DNA from 4 places in the Ureibacillus sp. FSL W8-0352 genome. Region 2 is predicted to be linked to each of the others. Evidence: riboswitches for the same ligand, from Rfam matches in the RefSeq annotation. Region 2 holds a riboswitch; each other region holds the start of a gene.
What was found. A riboswitch is a leader RNA that binds a small molecule or an ion and turns the genes downstream of it on or off. The one in region 2 is predicted to bind S-adenosylmethionine.

Region 1 (5,247 bases), 850 kb from region 2:
GGCATCAAGATAGCCATCGCTAAAATGGCTGCAATCGCAAACATTACCCCGAACCAGCGTTTTCCAGTCCCCTTTTCCATATAATACGCCGGTCCACCACGATAAACCCCTTGTTTCTTAGTTTTATAGATTTGCGCTAAAGTTGATTCAACATAAGCTGTTGATGCTCCAATAAATGCAGTAATCCACATCCAAAACACTGCACCCGGACCACCAAATGCAATAGCGCTGGCCGTACCAATAATATTTCCGGTACCGACACGTCCTGAAAGCGCTATCGTTAATGCTTGGAAAGAAGAAACTCCAGCTTCAGATTTCTCCCCAGTAAACATTAAAACAAACATTTCTTTAATTTTTCTAACTTGAGCAAATCGGGTCATAATCGAGAACACAAGTCCTACGATTAAAATCCCATAAATCATGATTGGCCCCCAAAGGATGCCGCTAATCCATTTTAAGAAATTTTCTAACATACACACACCCCTTTAAGTTTATGTATCACGAATATTTTTTATATTACAAAAACTTATGAAAACAATCAATATTTTTAGATATCATTTTTTTAAAAAAATTATTAATTTTATATCAAAAAAGGAATGTCCATATCGAACATTCCTCCAATTTCAATATAATTCAATTAAACTATATATCCTATAGATCGTAGAACATTATTCATAAAATCTCTCATGTATAGAAATACTTCTTCCCTTTCATAATCATGAAAAATATTGTGATAACTATGGGGCCAGTCTTTATATTGAAATTCATTTGTTTTTTGCAATAATAGCCACTTTCTTGCCGTTTCTGAATCCGCCACTTTATCTTGATTAGGGGTAATCAGCAAAATGGGCAATGACAATGTCTTATCCTGAGTCATCAAATTTTTCATTAATTGTTGAATGTCTCGATACCATCGAACGGTAACATTGGAATGATATGGTACGTCATCCTCCATCTCTAGAAAACCATCAGAATTTCGAGTAAATAATCGTTTATCAAACTCCATCGACACTTTTTTGCTTGGTGCTATGTTCATGCTTGCTAGTGCACTTGTAAGTAAATTGGAATGTTTATGCAACTGTAACCATGGAGCAGTTAATACTAGTCCAGCGCATTCCGTCTTCGTTGACCTTAAAAATTGAATTGCAAGGGTTCCGCCCAAGCCATGCCCAATGATAAATACTGGTAAATGATATTGAAGAGCGCTTTTCATGAGCTGTTTAATGAAAAGTAAGTATTCGTCAATTAATTCATCATGAACCCTCGTAAATTTTGAGCCTTCTTCATGCCCTGGTAAATCGCCCATCACGACATGATAACCTTCCGTCATCAATTTTTCTATTAACCATGCATACCAACGGTGGTTTTCAAAAGCGCTATGTATTATTACTATAACAGCTTTCGGTTGCTCTTTAGTTTCCCACTTCCACATAGCGTTCCTCCTAAATCCACTAATACTTCTGTCATTACAAGTTAGTTTTGTTCTATTTTCAAATATTTTCTTATTTGCTAGGATAATATACATAATAATACTTTAGAAATGAGGAGCTTTGCGATGATTTATCCTTATAAAGATAAAGAACCTAATATCGATCCTTCTGTATTTATAGCAGACCATGTAACGATTACTGGAGATGTTACAATTGGCGAAGATACGTCAATTTGGTTTGGAACTGTGATTCGCGGAGATGTTGCACCAACGATTATTGGAAAACGTTGTAGCATCCAAGATTTAAGTTGTTTACATCAAAGTCCCAATAACCCTCTAATCATAGAGGATGAAGTCATCGTTGGTCATCAGGCTACTTTACACAGTTGTATTGTACGTAAACGCGCTTTAATTGGCATGGGATCCATCATATTAGATGGTGCTGAAATCGGTGAAGGAGCACTCGTTGCAGCTGGAAGTTTAGTACCTCCTGGTAAAAAAATCCCTCCAAATTCTGTCGCTATGGGCAATCCTGCTAAAGTCGTCCGTCAAGTAACAGAAGAAGATCGTAAAGATATGGATCGCATTATTCAAGAATATGTTGAAAAAGGGAAATATTATCAGTCATTAAAGAAATAAAATTCAAGTTATTATATTTATACAATATTAAATTTACATTGAAAAATAAAAATGCAGGCGTTCATATTTGCCTGCATTTTTATAAAATAATTATAATCCTGCCTTCTCTCTTAATAATTGGGCCACATCTGTTCTTTCCCATGGCAAATCGATATCCGTGCGACCAAAATGACCATATGCAGCAGTTTGTTTATAAATTGGACGACGCAAATCTAGCATTTTAATGATACCCGCAGGTCGTAAATCAAATAGTTCTTTGATCCACTCAACTAATTTGCTCTCACTTACTTTACCTGTTCCAAAAGTATCAATTGAAATGGATACAGGACGTGCAACACCAATTGCATAAGCTAATTGAACTTCTACTCGATCAGCAAGACCAGATGCTACGATGTTTTTTGCTACATAACGCGCAGCATAGGCAGCAGAACGGTCCACTTTTGTAGGGTCTTTTCCAGAAAATGCTCCTCCACCATGACGAGCATATCCACCATAAGTATCCACAATAATTTTGCGTCCAGTTAGACCCGCATCTCCTTTTGGTCCACCAATTACGAAGCGGCCAGTTGGGTTAATGAAGTATTTAGTATCGTCATCAATCAACTCTATTGGAACAATTTCCTTAATAACTTTTTCCATCATATCTACTTTAATTTGATCAAGAGTAACTCCTTCATCATGCTGAGTAGAAATGACGATTGTATCAATGCGACGAGGTACATTATTTTCATCATATTCTACAGTAACTTGTGTTTTACCATCTGGTCGTAAATACGGAATCTCTTTTGATTTCCGAACTTCTGATAATCTTCTTGCAAGTCGATGAGCTAAACTAATCGGTAGAGGCATCAGTTCTGGAGTTTCATTGCAAGCAAATCCAAACATTAATCCTTGGTCTCCAGCACCAATCGCTTCGATATCCTCATCAGTCATATATCCTTCTCGTGCTTCTAAGGCTTGGTCTACACCTTCTGCAATATCTGGTGATTGTTCACCGATTGCAGTGAGCACCGCCAAGTTTTCTGCATCAAATCCAAATTTCCCACGCGTATATCCAATTTCTGCGACAGTGTCCCGAACAATACTTTGAATATCGACATAAGTTGTCGTAGTAATTTCTCCGGTTACAAGCACTAATCCAGTTGTAACAATTGTTTCACAAGCAACCCTTGCATTTGGATCTTCTTCTAGTATCGCATCCAATATTGCATCGGATATTTGGTCACAAATTTTATCTGGATGACCTTCTGTTACGCTTTCTGATGTAAACAGTCGACGATTTGACATTAAATTTCCTCCTAAATTTACGAGACGAATCTCTGCTATGATACGGTACTCATTATCCATTTTGCCTTAGCAACATTCGCCCGTAAGGAACAGTGCGAAGATGATGAAAGGCTTTAAGAAATTTTTATCTTTTTATAGGTTTTATAGGTTGAATGAGTACGACATTTGTGCTTGAATAAAAAAAGTTCCTATCCACATGCATGAGGAAAGGAACTAAACATTCTACCTTTCACTCTTATCGTTCAAGGGAACCCCTTGCATCAGGTTAGCACCACGCATTATTATAGTAATGCAGGTTGCCGGGTTTCATAGGGCCTTAACCCTCCACCAGCTCTGGATAAGAGTATCCGTTCAACCAACATGTTACGTAATATACTATACAATGTCAAATATTTTTTCCTTTTTCTCAAATTTGACATAACCCGGTATTCTATAATTTACTTATAAGTAGGTACTCTTGTTACAAGCAAAAAATTTTCATAAATAATTTTAAGAATTAGTATAGATTATTTCATCTAATGTGTTATACTAATTTCTGTATTATATAACCAACAATTAATTTTCCTAAAAATAAAAAAAGGATGGTATTTAATCGATGAATTCAGTAGAAATTGCAAATGAGCTGAAGGAATTATTAAAAGGTGGAAATATAAACACTCAATTGTCAGTGCCTCAATTAGTTGAAAAGGCGGTAACTCGTGGAGAAGCCAAATTAACAATTGATGGTGCAATTGTTGCTGAGACAGGTAAATATACAGGCCGTTCTCCAAAAGATAAATTTATTGTCGAAGAAGAAAGCATTAAAGATAAAATTGATTGGGGTAGTGTAAATCAGCCAATCTCTGCTGAAGTGTTTGATAACTTGTATATAAAAGTATTAAATTACTTAAAAGAAAAAGACGAGTTATTTGTATTTAAAGGCTTTGCTGGAGCAGATAAAGAATCTCAATTATCTATTCAAGTAGTAAATGAATATGCTTGGCACAATCTTTTCTGTCATCAATTATTCATCCGTCCAACAAAAGAAGAATTAGCTTCTCATACAGCTGATTTCACAATTATTTCTGCACCTGGTTTCAAAGCGAATCCAGCTGTTGACGGAACAAACTCTGAAGCATTTATTATCGTATCATTCGAAAAGAAAATTATTTTAATCGGTGGTACGGAATATGCTGGTGAAATGAAAAAATCTATTTTCAGTATCATGAACTACTTGTTACCTGAAAAAGGAATTCTTTCAATGCATTGCTCTGCTAACGTTGGAGAAGATGGTGACGTAGCGTTATTCTTTGGTTTATCTGGTACTGGAAAAACAACTCTTTCTGCTGACAGTGATCGTAAATTAATCGGTGATGATGAACATGGTTGGTCTGACAACGGTGTGTTCAACATTGAAGGCGGCTGCTACGCTAAAACAATTAATTTATCAGCTGAGAAAGAGCCAGAAATTTATAATGCCATTCGTTTTGGTACAGTGTTAGAAAACGTTGTAATCGATTCAGAATCACGCATTCCTGATTACGATGATAATAGCTTAACAGAAAATACACGTGCAGCGTATCCAATTCATTACATTGATAATATTGTAATGCCTTCTATTGCTGGTCATCCGAAAACAATTATTTTCTTAACTGCTGATGCTTTTGGAGTGCTTCCTCCAATCAGTAAATTAACGAAGGAACAAGCAATGTACCACTTCTTAAGCGGATTCACTTCTAAATTGGCTGGTACTGAACGCGGCGTTACTTCACCTGAACCAGTATTCTCTACATGCTTCGGTTCTCCTTTCTTACCACTTCCAGCAACAAAATATGCTGAAATGTTAGGTGAGAAAATCGATGAACACAACGTTCAAGTATTCTTAGTGAACACTGGTTGGACTGGTGGCGAAT
Region 2 (5,247 bases):
AAGAATATAATCGAGCGAAACAGGAAATCAATGGATTGATTATGCCAGGATATGGAGAGGTATCATTAGGATTTATCCACACTTTAGGGATGGAGATTGTGCCTGAATTGATGGCTCATGTTCACGAAAAATATCCGAATATCAAGTTTACTTTAACTCAAGCTTCTTCATTGAATTTATTAGAATTGTTGGAAGAAGGGGATATCGATTTATGTTTATCCCAACGTATTGAATCAAAAATAGTTGATATTGAATGGATTGAATTATGGAAGGAAGAATTGTTTGTTATCGTTCCAGAAAATCATCGGTTTGCAAATAAAGAATTTATCAATTTGTCTGAAATAAAAGATGAACCTTTTGTATCTATAAAAAAAGGGAATGCATTACGTCATATTGTAGACCAATTATTAAAAGATGTGGGAATTGCTAAAACGAATATTACATTTGAAGGAGAAGATCCACATACAGTAGCAGGATTTGTTAGTGCTGGCCATGGTATTTCGATTATTCCAGACATTAAAGGATTGAATGAGTATAATGTAAGAAAAATATCGGTTAAAGAACCCATTTGTGAGCGGAAAATCGGTGTATCATGGGTTAAAGGCCGTTATATGTCTCCTGCTGCAACGAAATTTAAAAATTATTTAGTCGAATATTTTAAATGAAGATAAGGTGTCGATGGTGATGGAATTAGAGATGCAGGAAAGATTTGAAGAGCGTTTACAACAATTGCGTCATTTGCTTACAGAAGAACAAATGCTAGAAGCGAAAAATATATACCAACTTGCCCATGAAAAGAACGTAGAAGCGATGGTTGAATTAGCGGATATATACAGGATCATGGAGGAATATTCTCTTTCTGTTTACTGGTTGCAAAAAGCGAGTAAAGCGGGAAATAGTGAAGCACAATATCAGTTGGCTAATTGCTATTACGAAGGACTTGGCGTTGAAGAAGATATTGAAATGGCTTTTTCATTATATAAAAAGGCAGCAAAAAACGGAAATCCTGATGCAGCTAATAACTTAGCAGACATGTATTTAAACGGTGAAGTAGGAAATGTAAATTATAAGGAAGCTTTAAAATGGTTTGAAGTGGCTGCAAAACAGAATGTTGTAGAAGCAATGTTTACATTAGGAATTATGTATGAGCAAGGAATTGGGGTAAATAGAGATGACGAAAAAGCATTTCAATATTATTTGAAGGCAGCTGAAGGCGGGGATCTCGATGCCCAATATCGAATGGGTTCCATCTATTTTGAGGGTCTATTGGGCAGGGAGAGGAATGTCCCTCTTGCTATTGAGTGGTTTGAAAAAGCAGCGGAATACCATCACATTGATTCAATTTATAATTTAGGGTTTCTATATGAGAATGGAATCGGTGTTGAAAGAAACGGAAAGAAAGCACTTTATTATTATAAGAGAGCTTCGTTGCTAGGAGATTATCAAGCAAAGTTAAATATCGCATACATTTACAAAAATGGGATTGATGTTGAAGTAGATAAAAAAGCGGCAGCCCGCTGGCGAGAACTGGCAAAACAACAAAAGCAAAATGAGTATAATGAATAATAAGCACACTAAAAAGTATTGCATTACTACATTCCATAATTCCGTAATGTAATGGGGATGACAGAAAATTACATGCTATGAAGAACAGACGGAAACGACTTACATTTGCAGATTTTATGAAAAACTAGATGAATAAAGTGAAACAGTCCTTTGTAGTGTAGTGGAAAGGGCTGTTTTTTATTGTTTAATAAATTGAATAAATTATCAAAATTCCTTTTGAAATAAATTCAACAGTCAAAAGCATATTTGTTGTTTACTATATTGAAATTTACTAAAGCCGACACAGAAAGAGTTATAAAAAAAGTTTATACTAAAAGTACGGTAAAATGATCTTATAGGAGTTGTAACGAATGAAAACGGTAACAGTTATCGGTGGAGGAATTACAGGACTTTGCACGATGTATTATTTACAAAAACAATTAAAGGAAAACGAAATTCCTGCCCGTTTAGTACTTGTGGAAAAAAATCCGTACCTTGGCGGAAAAATGCACACAGCGCGTGAAAAAGGATTCATCATGGAAACGGGAGCAGATTCCATTGTAGCACGATATCCAAGCGTAATTGAACTTGTAAAGGAACTAGATTTTGAATCGGAAGTCGTATATAACGAAACAGGAATTTCTTATATTCACACCAATAATGAATTACATGCGATTCCAAAGGACTCTGTATTTGGCATTCCTATGACTCTCGAATCCCTAAAGGCGAGCACATTAATTTCAGAAGAAGGGAAACAACGAGTGTTAAAAGATGAGGAAATACCGAATACGAAATTTACGAAGGAAAGTTCTATCGGAGATTTCTTAGAATACTTTTTAGGAAAAGAAATTGTGAAGAAACAAATAGCTCCTGTATTAGCTGGTGTTTACTCAGGGGACATTTATAAATTGTCCATTGCCTCTACGCTTCCATACTTAGTTGATTACAAAAATGAATATGGAAGTATAATGAAAGGTTTGCAAGCAAATCGGGAAAAGTTTGAACGGGAAGCGAATAAAAAATTCCTTTCTTTTAAAAACGGACTATCTCAACTAATTGATCGAATGGAAGAACTGCTTGTGGATGTAGAAATATATAAAGATACTGAAATAGTACTTGTTGAGAAAAAAGAACAACGTTATGAAATTTCCTTCGCTAACGAAGAAAAATTGGAATCGGATGTTATTGTGTTAGCATTGCCCAACCAAGTCGTGAAGCAAGTTTTAAATAATGGTGAATTAAATCCTTATTTTAACAAATTTAAAAATGCATCAGCCATTACGATGTATGTAGGCTTCGATCTACCAGATTCTATTTTGCCTAAGGATGGCACTGGATTTATCGTTTCCTACAACAGCGACTTATTATGTAATGCCTCTACTTGGACAAGCCGTAAATGGAAGCATACTTCAACAGAAGGAAATCTACTTGTTCGACTGTTTTATAAAGAAAGTAATCCTCGCTACCAAGAATTAGTGAAAATGAGTGATGAAGAGTTAACAAAGGTTGCTTTGAACGATATTCAACTCAGTTTGAATATAGAAGCACAACCTACCATTGTAAATATTACAAAATGGATCGATGCCATGCCAACTTATGATTTAGCTCATCATGAAGCTTTGCAAGAAATAATTACAAAATTAGATAACCTTTATCCGAATATTTACATTGCTGGTTGCTCTTATTTCGGCGTAGGAATTGGTGCATGCATTGATAACGGGAAAGAAACAGCAAACCAAATTATAAACAACTTTTTAAATAATTCCGACTAATTAACTTGACAAAATGAAGTATTGATTTTATGATGTAACTTATTATATTGATATTTTAAAATCGAATATGACTTATCAAGAGAAGTGGAGGGAACTGGCCCGGTGAAGCTTCAGCAACCACTAAAAATGTTTAGTAAGGTGCTAAATCCAGCGGCAATTGCCGAAAGATAAGGTGAATTCTAAAGGAAATGACAAGCCTTCTTTCGCAAGAAGGCTTTTTCTATTAGATGAATTGACAGAAAATTTATGAAGTAAAGAAAAGTGAGGGAATTTCGGATGGGGCTACTAGATGCGTTAAAACATAAAGTGTTAGTTGCAGATGGTGCTATGGGAACGCTGTTATATTCATATGGACTTGAAAATTGTCACGAAGAAATGAATATTGAAAAACCGGAAATCATTAAAAAAATTCATAAGGAATACATACAAGCTGGCGCAGATGTTATTCAAACGAATACATATGGCGCTAATCGAATCAAGCTCACTCGTTATGGTTTGGAGTCAAAAGTAGTGGAAATTAACGAAGGTGCGATAGGTGTTGCCAAACAAGCAGCCAAGAACAGTGAAGTGTTTATTTTAGGTTCGATTGGTGGTATCCGTGGTGTTCGCAAAGTAGATTATACATTAGATGAAATTCTCGCAGCAGTTCGTGAACAAGCAGAAGTGCTAATTGCGGGGCAGTTAGATGGTTTGTTGTTAGAAACTTATTATGATTTTGAAGAGCTATGCGAGACGTTAAAAATGTTACGAGCCATGACGGATATGCCCATCATTGCTCAAGTTTCAATGCAAGAGCCGGGCGTATTAATGAATGGCATGAAATTGAATGAAGCATTAAAGCAGTTAGAAAAATTAGGTGCAGATATTGTAGGGGTGAACTGTCGACTTGGTCCATACCACACAATACAGGCTTTTGAACAGGTAGAAATTCCTGAACGAGCGTATTTATCTGTTTATCCGAACGCTTCTTTATTAGATATTGAAGAGGGGCGTGTCGTTTACGAATCAGAAGTAGATTATTTTGCAAGGGCAGCGGTTGAATTATGCAATGAAGGAGTAAGGCTCATTGGAGGATGTTGCGGTACAACACCGAAACATATTGAAGCGATGAAAAAGAAGCTTGCTCATTTTCAGCCGGTTGAAAAGAAAGAGGCAAAACCTCAGAGGGAAATAATCATTCGCGAGGCTGAACCGCATAGTTTTGAACCTCTCCACGAAAAAGCAAAAAGAGCACGTTCTGTCATTGTAGAATTGGATACGCCGAAGCATCTTGAAATTGAACAGTTTGTTGAAGGAGCAAAAGCTCTTTACAATGCAGGGGCAGATCTTATCATGATGGCAGACAATTCACTAGCATCTCCAAGGGTTAGCAACTTGGCAATGGGGGCCATTTTAAAACTGCAATATGGCATACGCACAATGCCACATATTACTTGCCGAGATCGAAACTTAATTGGGCTGCAATCCCATTTAATGGGGCTCAATGCTCTTGGCCTTCATGATGTGTTGGCTGTAACTGGTGATCCAACAAAGGTAGGGGATTTTCCGGGTGCAACAAGTGTTTATGACGTTTCATCGATGGAATTGATATCATTAATTAAACAGTTAAATGAAGGGATTTCTTTTTCTGGCAAAGCACTAAGAAAAAAAGCGAATTTCTCAGTAGCAGCGGCTTTCAATCCTAACGTGAGAGTGTTAGATCGTGCTGTCAGCCGTCTAGAGAAAAAAATTGAACATGGTGCGGATTATTTCATTACGCAACCAGTCTATTCGAAGGAAAAAATTGTGGAAATTCATGAGGCGACAAAACATTTAGATACACCAATTTATATAGGAATTATGCCGCTTACTAGCTTTAAAAATGCGGAATTTTTGCATCATGAAGTACCGGGAATTAAATTATCTGATGATGTGTTAGAAAGAATGCAAC
Region 3 (5,247 bases), 760 kb from region 2:
TCCTTTGGTTATTAATACATCTGCAGGAATAGAGTCACAGTAAAAATACTCTCTCCATTGGTCAGATAAAACGCCGGCTAATGCACCGACACCCGCTTTTAATAAGCCCATACCATTCCCTCCAATAATCAAAATTTACATATAATTCATTCTACTTTGATTCTCTTATGAATGCATTATTTTTATTGATGTTAAATATCACTAAAATTTATGAAAATTCATACTTGAACACATGATTTCAATCGTGCATGATAAAAATAAGAAAGATTTGAAAAATTATTTAAAAATAAGGAGCCAATGAAATGTCGTTGAAATTTATTCATTATCCTAGATGTACAACTTGTAAAAAGGCGCAAAAATGGTTGGATGATAATGGAATAAAATATGATGCTATTCATATTGTAGAACAAACCCCAACGAAAGAAGAATTAAAATCGTATTGGGAAAAAAGTGGACTACCATTAAAAAAGTTTTTTAACACATCTGGACAAAAGTATAGATCCCTTGGTCTAAAGGATAAACTAGGTTCGATGCCTGAAGAAGAACAACTAGAATTATTAGCTTCAGATGGCATGTTAATTAAACGACCAATTGTTACAGATGGAGAAAAAGTGACTCTTGGGTTTAAAGAAGAAGAGTTTGAACAGACATGGAAGTAATCATCTAAAATAGCTTGTTTTTGAAATTGAAATATGTCAAACTGAAAAAAAGATTACATATCAGATGGAGGGTAAAAGTATGTCAATACCAAAGGAATTACGTTATACGAAGGAACATGAGTGGGTAAAATTAGAAGATGGTAAAGTACGTGTTGGAATAACTGATTTCGCTCAATCTGAACTTGGTGATATCGTATTCGTTGAACTTCCTCAAGTTGGAGACGAAATTCAAATGAATGAACCTTTCGGAAGTGTGGAATCAGTGAAAACGGTTTCTGAATTATATGCACCTATTTCTGGTAAAGTTGTTGAGGTAAATACTGAGCTTGATGATAGCCCAGAATTAGTGAATGAGTCTCCTTACGAAAATGCTTGGATGATTGTTGTTGAACCTGCAGATTCTTCTCAACTTGATGAATTGCTTACTGCAGAACAATACGAAGAAATTATTTCTGAATAATCTGTCTAAAACGCCAGGGAAAGAACTGGCGTTTTTTTAAAATCAAAATATAATATGTAAACAACACTATTCATCGTTTCTTCAGTTCTTATATAATACGTGGGGTGAGTAAAAATGCATTACGAAAAATGTATCATTGTAGAAGGTCGTTCAGATATGTTGAAATTGGCCCCAATTTTAGCGGAAGATGTGAAGATTGTCTGTACAAATGGTACTATAAGTGAAGAGGCGTTACTAGAGCTTATTGAGCCCTATGAAGAATGTCAGCTATATACTTTTTTTGATGCCGATCAATCCGGAGAAAAACTAAGAAAATTAATGAAAAGAATTTATTCGGAGGCTACTCACCTAAATGTTCCAAGAACATATATGGAAGTTGCAAACGCACCACGAAAAGTGTTAGCTCAATTACTGAAAGAAGCGAGATTTTTAGTTCATAAAGAATATTTAGCATAGGAAATGATTGATATGGAAGAATGGACAATAGAGAATTGGGAAGAAAAAGTAAAAGAAAATAATATCACAGCATTTTATTTATATACCCCTATTTGCGGAACATGTAAAATTGCATCAAAAATGATGGAAGTTATTGAAGAACTTCTTCCACACATTCCGATTGGGAAAGGAAATATTAATTTTTTGGAAGAATTTGCATACGAACAACAAATCGAAAGTGTTCCTTGTCTACTTATAACAAAGGACGGAAAAGTGCATGAAAAAGTCTATGCATTTAAATCCGTACAAAACTTATATGAAAAGTTGATTTTATAGTTGACAGATGATAGATTACGTGTTACATTGTTTCCATAATTAAATAACCGAATAGCAAAAAACTCTTATTAAGAGTGGTGGAGGGAAGTGCCCTATGAAACCCGGCAACCATCATATCATTGATATGATAAGGTGCCAAATCACGCAAAGTATTTATTACTTTGAAAGATAAGAGGAAGTTTTACGATATCTAAGTAGGTTGTTCAACTTCCCTTCTACTTATCAAAGTAGAAGGTTTTTTTATTGAAATGAAAGATTATATACATAACACTATAGTCAAAGGGTAATAAAAAGTGTAAAATGCACAATTGTAATATCAATACATATTGCGGTTTATAAAGGAGTACTCAAACATGATTGAAGTAAAAAATGTCACAAAAATCTTTAAAACGAAAAATGGGGAATTAACCGCAGTTGATCATGTAAATTTGTCTATTCAAAAGGGTGAAATTTTCGGAATCATCGGATATAGCGGTGCCGGAAAAAGTACATTGATTCGCCTATTGAATGGACTCGAGAAACCAACGAGCGGTTCTGTCATAGTGAATGGTCTTGAAATTTCTTCAATTAAAGGAAAAGAGTTACGGCTTGCTCGCCAAAAAATCAGCATGATCTTCCAACATTTCAATCTTTTATGGTCAAGAACAGTCGCAGAAAATATTGCTTTTCCTTTAGAAATTGCAGGGGTACCAAAAGAAGAAAGAGAAAAAAGAGTTCACGAATTAATTGAACTTGTAGGTTTAAGTGGAAGAGCGGATGCTTATCCATCCCAGCTTTCCGGTGGACAAAAACAACGGGTTGGTATAGCAAGAGCATTAGCTAACAATCCAGAAGTATTGCTTTGTGATGAAGCCACAAGTGCTCTAGACCCAGAAACAACTGATTCAATTTTGCGATTATTATCAGATATTAATCAGCGTCTTGGGTTGACAATTGTTTTAATTACCCATGAAATGCACGTGATTCGAAAAATTTGCCATCGCGTTGCGGTGATGGAAGCTGGACGTGTCGTTGAACAAGGTGATGTTCTTGAAGTGTTCCAAAATCCTCAAGCTGAAATAACGAAAAATTTTGTGATGCAAGTTTCGGATTCAAGAGAATCAAAAGAATCCATTGAACACATTTTGAAAAATTATCCTTCTGGAAAATTAGTAAAATTAATTTTTGTTGGAAATACAACAGAAAGACCGATTATTTCATATTTAATTAAAGAGTTCCAGCTGGATATCAACATCCTTCACGGCAATATTTCACAAACGGTGAATGGCTCTTATGGAACGTTAATTGTTCAACTTGACGGTGATTTTGAAAATGTCGAGAAGGCTTTGGAAAAACTGAAATCGATGAACATTAAAACGGAGGTGATTACGAATGATTGATGCATTATTTCCGAATGTAGATTGGACAAAAATGTGGGAAGCAACCTATGACACACTCTACATGACAGCTATTTCTACAGCAGTTACCTTCGTTCTCGGCATAATCATAGGTATACTGTTATTCTTAACAAGTCCACACCAACTTTGGGCTAACAAAATTGTTCATTTCTTGACGGGGTCCCTTGTGAATATCTTCCGTTCAATTCCGTTTATTATATTAATTATTTTATTAATTCCGTTTACAAAATTTTTACTCGGAACTATTCGTGGTGTAAATGCGGCTTTACCAGCGTTAATTATCGGTTCAGCGCCGTTTTATGCGCGTTTAGTATTAATCGCTTTACGCGAAGTAGATAAAGGTGTTATTGAAGCAGCAAGATCGATGGGTGCGAATACTTTCACAATTATATGGAAAGTATTAATTCCTGAATCCAAACCTGCGCTCATTTCTGGAATTACTGTCACAGCTGTTGCTCTTGTTGGTTATACAGCGATGGCAGGAATCATAGGTGCAGGAGGTTTAGGGAACTTAGCTTTCTTAGAAGGTTTCCAAAGAAGTAGAGAAGATGTCACGTTAATGGCAACGATTTTAATACTTGTCATTGTATTCGTCATTCAATGGATTGGTGATACGATTACTGCCAAAACGGACAAGCGCTAATTTAGGTGATGGAGGCGATTTGCCTTTCACATAAAATTTAATGGAGAAGGAGTAATGGAAGGATGAAGAAAGTATTATCATTTTTATTCCTATCAGTGCTTGTACTAGTATTAGCTGCATGCGGTACAAGTTCAAATTCTTCAACTGATGAAGGAACAAACGACGATCAACAAGCAACAGAAAAAGTAACATTAAAAGTAGGTGCTTCACACACACCTCACGCAGTAATTTTAGAGAAAGCAAAACCAATCCTTGCTGAAGAAGGAATCGAGTTAGAGATTGTACCATATCAAGATTATGTTTTACCAAATCAAGATTTAAATAATGGCGATCTTGATGCAAACTATTTCCAACACATTCCGTATCTTGAACAAAAAGTTGCTGAAGAAGGTTATGATTTAGTAAATGCTGGTGGAATCCACATTGAGCCAATGGGGATTTACTCTAAAAAATATCAATCTTTAGATGAACTTCCTGATGGTGCAACAATTTTAATTTCAAATTCTATCCCAGATCATGGTCGTATTTTATCACTACTTGAAGCAAATGGCTTAATCACATTAAAAGAAGGTATCGATAAAACAAAAGCAACTTTAGAAGATATTGTTGAAAATCCGAAGAACTTAAAAATCGAAGCAAGCGATGCTCCTGAGATGATGGTTACTTATTATGAAAACAAAGAAGGAGATGCGGTTGTTATTAACTCTAACTTCGCAATCGATGCTGGAATTAACCCAGTGGAAGATTCAATCGCAATTGAAGGTTCAGAATCACCATATGTAAACGTAATTGCTGTACGTTCTGGCGATGAAAATAGAGAAGAAATTAAAAAGTTAGTGGAAGTATTGCGTACAAAAGAAATTCAAGACTTCATTCTTGAAGAATGGGGCGGCTCTGTAGTACCAGTGAGCGAATAATAAAACGAAATAACCTCCTAATCGAAAACGATTGGGAGGTTTTGCATGTTTAAGAGAATTAAATAAGGTGACCTTTGCCTTCTTGATTTTGAGTATGTTGGCCATTACGAAACAGTTCTTTAACAATGAAATTATGTTATATCCTCTATTGAAATTGATTTAATCTGGAGAAGAATGTTTGAACAAATTTGATAAATACTTGTTCTGAAGGAGCTAATTCTCTGTTTGTTGGATAAATAATTCCTACATTGCGGGTGATATTTGGATTATCGATTTTCATTTTGATAGTTAACCGTGGTGTAGAATCGTAGAAAGAACTTTCTGGCAATAATGTTACGCCAATTCCTGCTGCTACAAGCCCCTTTAAAGCATCCATATCTTCTCCCACCGAAGTGGCTAT
Region 4 (5,247 bases), 1.4 Mb from region 2:
AAAAGAAATAGAGGATTACAAAACGCAAATTGAACAGCTAACAGAAAAAGTAGCTCAACTTGAACGTGATATTTTGCGAAAAAAGGAAGCCGAGAAAGAATTAAAAGGTATATTTGAGTCGATTGCTGAGCTAAAGAAACAAATTATCTCTAAGCATAAAGAAAAAGATAAAACCGAAAAATCAATCGAAACATTGCAAAACTCTTTAAACGAACGGACAGAAAAGCTCAGAGAAATCGAAGAAACGATAGCAAGCAAAGGTCTTAATCAAATTCAGCAAGAAATTAAAGACGCACAAAAACACATTCGAGAAAGTGAAAACTTAATCAACTATGTTCATGTGGAACAAAAATTGAATGAAGCACAAGCTGAATGGCAACGAGTAGTAGATGAAATCACAATATTGAAAAGAAAACAAGAGGAATTCAGCGATACGTTTAACCAATTGCAATCTTATAAAAAATTAGAAGAAGTAGAAGGATTTATTGAAACTCATGGAATCAAAAGAGGGTTTGTCATTAATCAGTTGCTGCTTGATATGGACAAAATTTATCAACAAATATTGAAATTAAAACCCGCGAAGCAAATTTCTGAACGGATTGAAAAAGCCATTGAATACAATGAAAAAACATTAAAAATTCAAATAGAGCCCGTTCAGCTGCCGCCAAATCATCAATATTCTTTACATGAAGTGAATGAGTTTCTAGATAAATTAGCGCTTGCTTTTAAACAACAAAAAATCAATCGCCAAAATGGAATTCCTTCTATACGCGGCCTATATATCAGAAGGCTTTATGTCAATGAGCTATTATTGCAATTCAAAGGATTAGCAGAAGAATCGAAAACCGTTTTTGAAAAATTAAAAATGGAAGTTGCGGAACAATATTCACTACAATTAGGGCTTAGCGAACAACATATTCAATCGTTAAGCCAAAAAGAGATGCAACTGCAACAATTGATTCAACAATATCATCAAGAACTAAAGAATTTCCAAATAGAAAACACAGATTTCATACCATCTATTGACGAGTTACAAGTTATCATCGACGCATTAAATGAAAAGATTTCTTCACTAACTGAACAACAAGCCAATTATCAAACATATGAACATGAAAAAGCTCAAATCAATCAAGAGATTGCCACAATTGAAAAAGAACTTTCCAATGGTGGAGAATTATTATCGACCATACATAAAGAATTAAAAGAATTACATCGACAAGGCATTGTTTTAGAGAAAAAAGCTGAACAGTTGCAACAACTCATAAAACAAAATCCTGAGTTCGAACTGGAACAAACGAAAGAAAAAATTAAGGATTTCCAATTAAAAATTGAAAAATTACATCAACAAATTGAACTGTTGCCAATCACAAAGGAAATTCAAAAAGAATGGTTTTCATTACTAAATAATTCTACTGAACACGATTTAGATGAAATCCGAAAACTATATGTGAAACATGCAAATGTGATTGGTACAACTTGTGTTGCTTCCGCAAATAAAGATTTTATGGACAATTATCCTATTTTTGATGTCGTCATTATTGATGAAGTATCAAAAGCAACACCGCCTGAATTATTACTTCCAATGTTAAAAGGGAAAAAAATTATTCTTGTCGGCGACCACCATCAGTTGCCACCATTAATCGGTGACGATACATTTGAAGAAACATTGGAAGTAGTTATGAAAGAAAGCGACACTTTTGAAGAAAAAAGGGAACTCGAGAAGCTTTTGGAAGAATCATTATTTGAACGCCTATATAAAAATTTACCTAGCACAAATAAGAAAATGCTAGGAATTCAATACAGAATGCATGAAAAGATTATGCAAACCATCACTCCATTTTATAGGACCGGCAACGAGTCCTTACATTGTGGTTTAGATAATTCTGATGAAGCAAGAGATCATAAATTAAATGGAAATTATGTAAAACGCCATGAACATTTATTATGGTTCGATCTACCAAACGAGCCACATTACTTTGAAGAAAGAATGAAGGAAGGCGCTAGTTTATTTAACTCTTCCGAACTAGAAACAATACGGAAACTATTAATCGATTTAAACGAAGCAACTGCAAAATCAAAAGAACAAGGCTTACTTGAAAATGATGCTTTAAAATCCGTTGGTGTGATTAGTTTCTATCGAGAGCAAGTAAATCGAGTTAATTTGTTAATAGAAGAGTTGAATTTGTCCCATTTACATATTCGGACAGGCTCTGTCGATAAATTCCAGGGTATGGAAATGGACGTTATACTACTAAGTATGGTTCGAAACAATCCACATGGAGAAATCGGTTTTGCAAAAGATTACCGCCGGTTAAACGTTGCATTATCGAGAGCAAGAGAATTACTGATGATTATTGGCAGCTCAGAAATGTTCATGAATCGACCAAAAGCAAAGAACACTAAAGAAATGTATCAATATCTATATGAAGTAGTGGAAAAACAACAAGGTATTCGAAAAATAACAAAGGAGACGTTCTTAACATAAACATGGAACTCCATCAAATACAGCAACAATTAATAAAAAAGCTTGAAAAAGAAAAATCTGGTTTAATCATTCATACCGATATTTGGTGTATTCCGATGCATACGTATGAAATCACTTATCAGCCAGTTCGAAAGAGGACGATGGATATATTAATGAAAATCTTACTTTTCTCTTGCCAAAAATCAACTTTCGAAAGGGCTGAACAGCTCAGTGAAATTTTACTGGTAGAGCCACTATTTATAGAAGATTTATTACGGAAAATGCAAAAAAATGGGTTGTTGATACGGGAAAATAACTATTATCAACTTACCGAAAAAGGAATGAAACAATTTTCTCTAGGAGTATTTGAAGAGGAATTAGAACCCGTAGTAATAGAGCTACTATATAGCCCTGTACATCATCAAATCGTAGAAGGCGATATTGAGGAAGTATTAGACTTTGATGATTTTCCGGAACAAATCTATCGTTATATACGTAATGAAGAGGGGCCAGTAAGTGCACCTTTTATGATGAAAGCAATACAAAACATGCAAGCGACGGAACTGGAAGAAGATCATCAAGAAATCAAATCCATACTATCAATGGAAAATACTCAAGTAAATGATGTCCCTTGTATCGAATTCATTATTTGGAACGCTGAAAACAAGGAATTATTTATCCGCGTATGGAATACATTATTTAATAGTTGGGATCAACAATTAGAACAAGAATTGAATGAGAAAGAGAGCTCGGAATGGCTAACAAAAATGCAGAGTAAAATAAAATAACCTAATATTGCAAATCCCTATTAAATGTGTTAGGATTATCTTAATTTTATAAGGATTCAAAACTTTCTTATCAAGAGAAGTGGAGGGACTTGGCCCAATGAAACTTCAGCAACCTCTAACGGATGTTAGAAAGGTGCTAATTCCAGCAAGGCTCAGCCTTGGGAGATAAGAGAGTGCGTGCAAGGAAATTTTGTACCCTCTCATTCTCTTTTCTGGAATGAGCAGGGTTTTTTTATTAAGATATTTTAGAATGGGGGACAAGAGGAATGCCTATTAATATTCCGAAAAATTTACCTGCTGGAGAAATATTGAGAAACGAAAAGATTTTCGTCATGGAAGAGGACCGCGCATTATCACAGGACATACGTCCATTGAACATTTTGGTGTTGAATTTGATGCCTGAAAAAGAAAAAGCGGAATTACAGTTGCTGCGATTGCTCGGGAACACGCCGCTGCAAACCAATGTAACGTTTTTAAATACAGCCACGTATGAACCTAAAAATGTATCCAAAAGCCATTTGGAAACATTCTATAAAACTTTTGATAAAATCAAGCACCGCCGCTTTGACGGAATGGTCATCACCGGGGCGCCGGTTGAACGGATGGAATTTGAAGAAGTCCATTATTGGAAAGAGTTGACTGAAATTTTGGACTGGGCGAAAGAGAATGTGACTTCAATCATTTATATCTGTTGGGCTGCACAAGCCGCTCTATATTACCACTTCGGAATCGGAAAATTCGAGTTGCCGAAAAAATGTTCCGGTATATTTGCGCATACCATTACGGATTTGACGAATGATTTGGTTCGAGGGTTCAACGATGAATTTGTGGCACCGCATTCCCGTTACACTTCCGTTTCCATCGAAGAAATAGAACAGCATCCTGATTTGCAATTGTTGAGCTATTCGGAAGAGGTCGGACCTTTTATCATCCAATCCAAAGACAACAAACACATTATGATCACTGGCCACTTGGAATATGACGCAACAACGCTTGCGGAAGAATACGAGCGTGACGTAAAGAAAGGTTTACCTATAGACATACCGGCAAATTATTTCCCTAATAATGATCCAACAAAGCAGCCAAAAAATACTTGGCGCGCCCATGCCCACTTATTGTTCTACAACTGGCTGAACTACTACGTTTACCAAGAAACGCCTTACGATTGGCATTATGTGGACGATTCAATCGAGTATCATATTTAAAATAACTGCAGGAATTCGAAATAAAAGGATTCCTGCAGTTTTTGTGCGCCCGGCATGTACATGAACTATAGGGTGTAAGTCCCGAACCCCGAAGACAGAAGTAGAGGTTAGCCAAGAGCAAGGGTGTCCGTGGTGACGCGGAATCTGAAGGAAGCTGGAGGCAAAACACCGGTCCGAGGAACACGAACCTCATATAAGGCTAGGTATGATTGAGTGAGTTTGCAAAACAAAACAAAGCTCTTTCTGTCGAAGGTCATATCGAGTAAATGAGGCGGATAGATGGTGTGAAAGTGCATGTACTTACCCGGGGAGGTCTGGCGGATAGGTGAAGTACGCTTCATAACCTACTTAGTGATAAGTAGCTGAACCGTCAGAAGTCAGCAGAGGTCATAGTATTAGTTGGTCTAGAACAACTAAGAAGGACCGAACAATTAAGAGAGAATAGCCCTTGGCATTCAGTGAGTCATGATGAACACAGAAAACGTAGTACCTCACTTGAGGGAGGAAGCGGTGAATCCCGTGGGGGTCCTCTTGGAGGGTGGAGTGACCACTGGCATAAAGAGAACAGCTATTCACGGAAGTTATATAAAGACTTGCGTCAATTATCTTAATTGAACCGCCGTATACGGAACCGTACGTACGGTGGTGTGAGAGGACGGGAGTTAATCGCTCCCTCCTACTCGATTATTATTGATCCGATCATTGGAAAACGATATGATACTGTTTCTTAAAATTTCGAATAAGTTTCACAAATTGTTAATAAGATGTTATACACATACCTATCAGGGCA

Region 1: another riboswitch for S-adenosylmethionine. It lies ahead of metK (methionine adenosyltransferase); the one in region 2 lies ahead of NST98_RS10930 (bifunctional homocysteine S-methyltransferase/methylenetetrahydrofolate reductase).
Region 3: another riboswitch for S-adenosylmethionine. It lies ahead of NST98_RS07240 (methionine ABC transporter ATP-binding protein); the one in region 2 lies ahead of NST98_RS10930 (bifunctional homocysteine S-methyltransferase/methylenetetrahydrofolate reductase).
Region 4: another riboswitch for S-adenosylmethionine. It lies ahead of metA (homoserine O-acetyltransferase MetA); the one in region 2 lies ahead of NST98_RS10930 (bifunctional homocysteine S-methyltransferase/methylenetetrahydrofolate reductase).

What each region holds. Positions count from the first base shown of each region.
Region 1 covers NZ_JBBOQT010000001.1:1,297,618-1,302,864, forward strand. Annotated here, with positions in the region: gene NST98_RS06565 (alanine/glycine:cation symporter family protein) at 1-473, opposite strand, end outside; gene NST98_RS06570 (alpha/beta hydrolase) at 638-1,432, opposite strand; gene NST98_RS06575 (gamma carbonic anhydrase) at 1,556-2,068, shown strand; gene metK (methionine adenosyltransferase) at 2,159-3,355, opposite strand; SAM riboswitch class I at 3,588-3,699, opposite strand; gene pckA (phosphoenolpyruvate carboxykinase (ATP)) at 3,951-5,247, shown strand, end outside.
Region 2 covers NZ_JBBOQT010000001.1:2,151,906-2,157,152, reverse strand. Annotated here, with positions in the region: gene NST98_RS10945 (LysR family transcriptional regulator) at 1-665, shown strand, start outside; gene NST98_RS10940 (tetratricopeptide repeat protein) at 679-1,566, shown strand; gene hemG (protoporphyrinogen oxidase) at 1,917-3,317, shown strand; SAM riboswitch class I at 3,387-3,491, shown strand; gene NST98_RS10930 (bifunctional homocysteine S-methyltransferase/methylenetetrahydrofolate reductase) at 3,594-5,247, shown strand, end outside.
Region 3 covers NZ_JBBOQT010000001.1:1,396,751-1,401,997, reverse strand. Annotated here, with positions in the region: gene NST98_RS07265 (SPFH domain-containing protein) at 1-111, opposite strand, end outside; gene NST98_RS07260 (arsenate reductase family protein) at 303-659, shown strand; gene gcvH (glycine cleavage system protein GcvH) at 739-1,119, shown strand; gene NST98_RS07250 (toprim domain-containing protein) at 1,234-1,575, shown strand; gene NST98_RS07245 (thioredoxin family protein) at 1,588-1,890, shown strand; SAM riboswitch class I at 1,953-2,065, shown strand; gene NST98_RS07240 (methionine ABC transporter ATP-binding protein) at 2,244-3,269, shown strand; gene NST98_RS07235 (methionine ABC transporter permease) at 3,262-3,930, shown strand; gene NST98_RS07230 (MetQ/NlpA family ABC transporter substrate-binding protein) at 3,993-4,847, shown strand; gene NST98_RS07225 (LysR family transcriptional regulator) at 4,993-5,247, opposite strand, start outside.
Region 4 covers NZ_JBBOQT010000001.1:753,934-759,180, forward strand. Annotated here, with positions in the region: gene NST98_RS03825 (DEAD/DEAH box helicase) at 1-2,485, shown strand, start outside; gene NST98_RS03830 (hypothetical protein) at 2,488-3,252, shown strand; SAM riboswitch class I at 3,317-3,424, shown strand; gene metA (homoserine O-acetyltransferase MetA) at 3,519-4,457, shown strand; gene NST98_RS03840 (hypothetical protein) at 4,923-5,072, shown strand.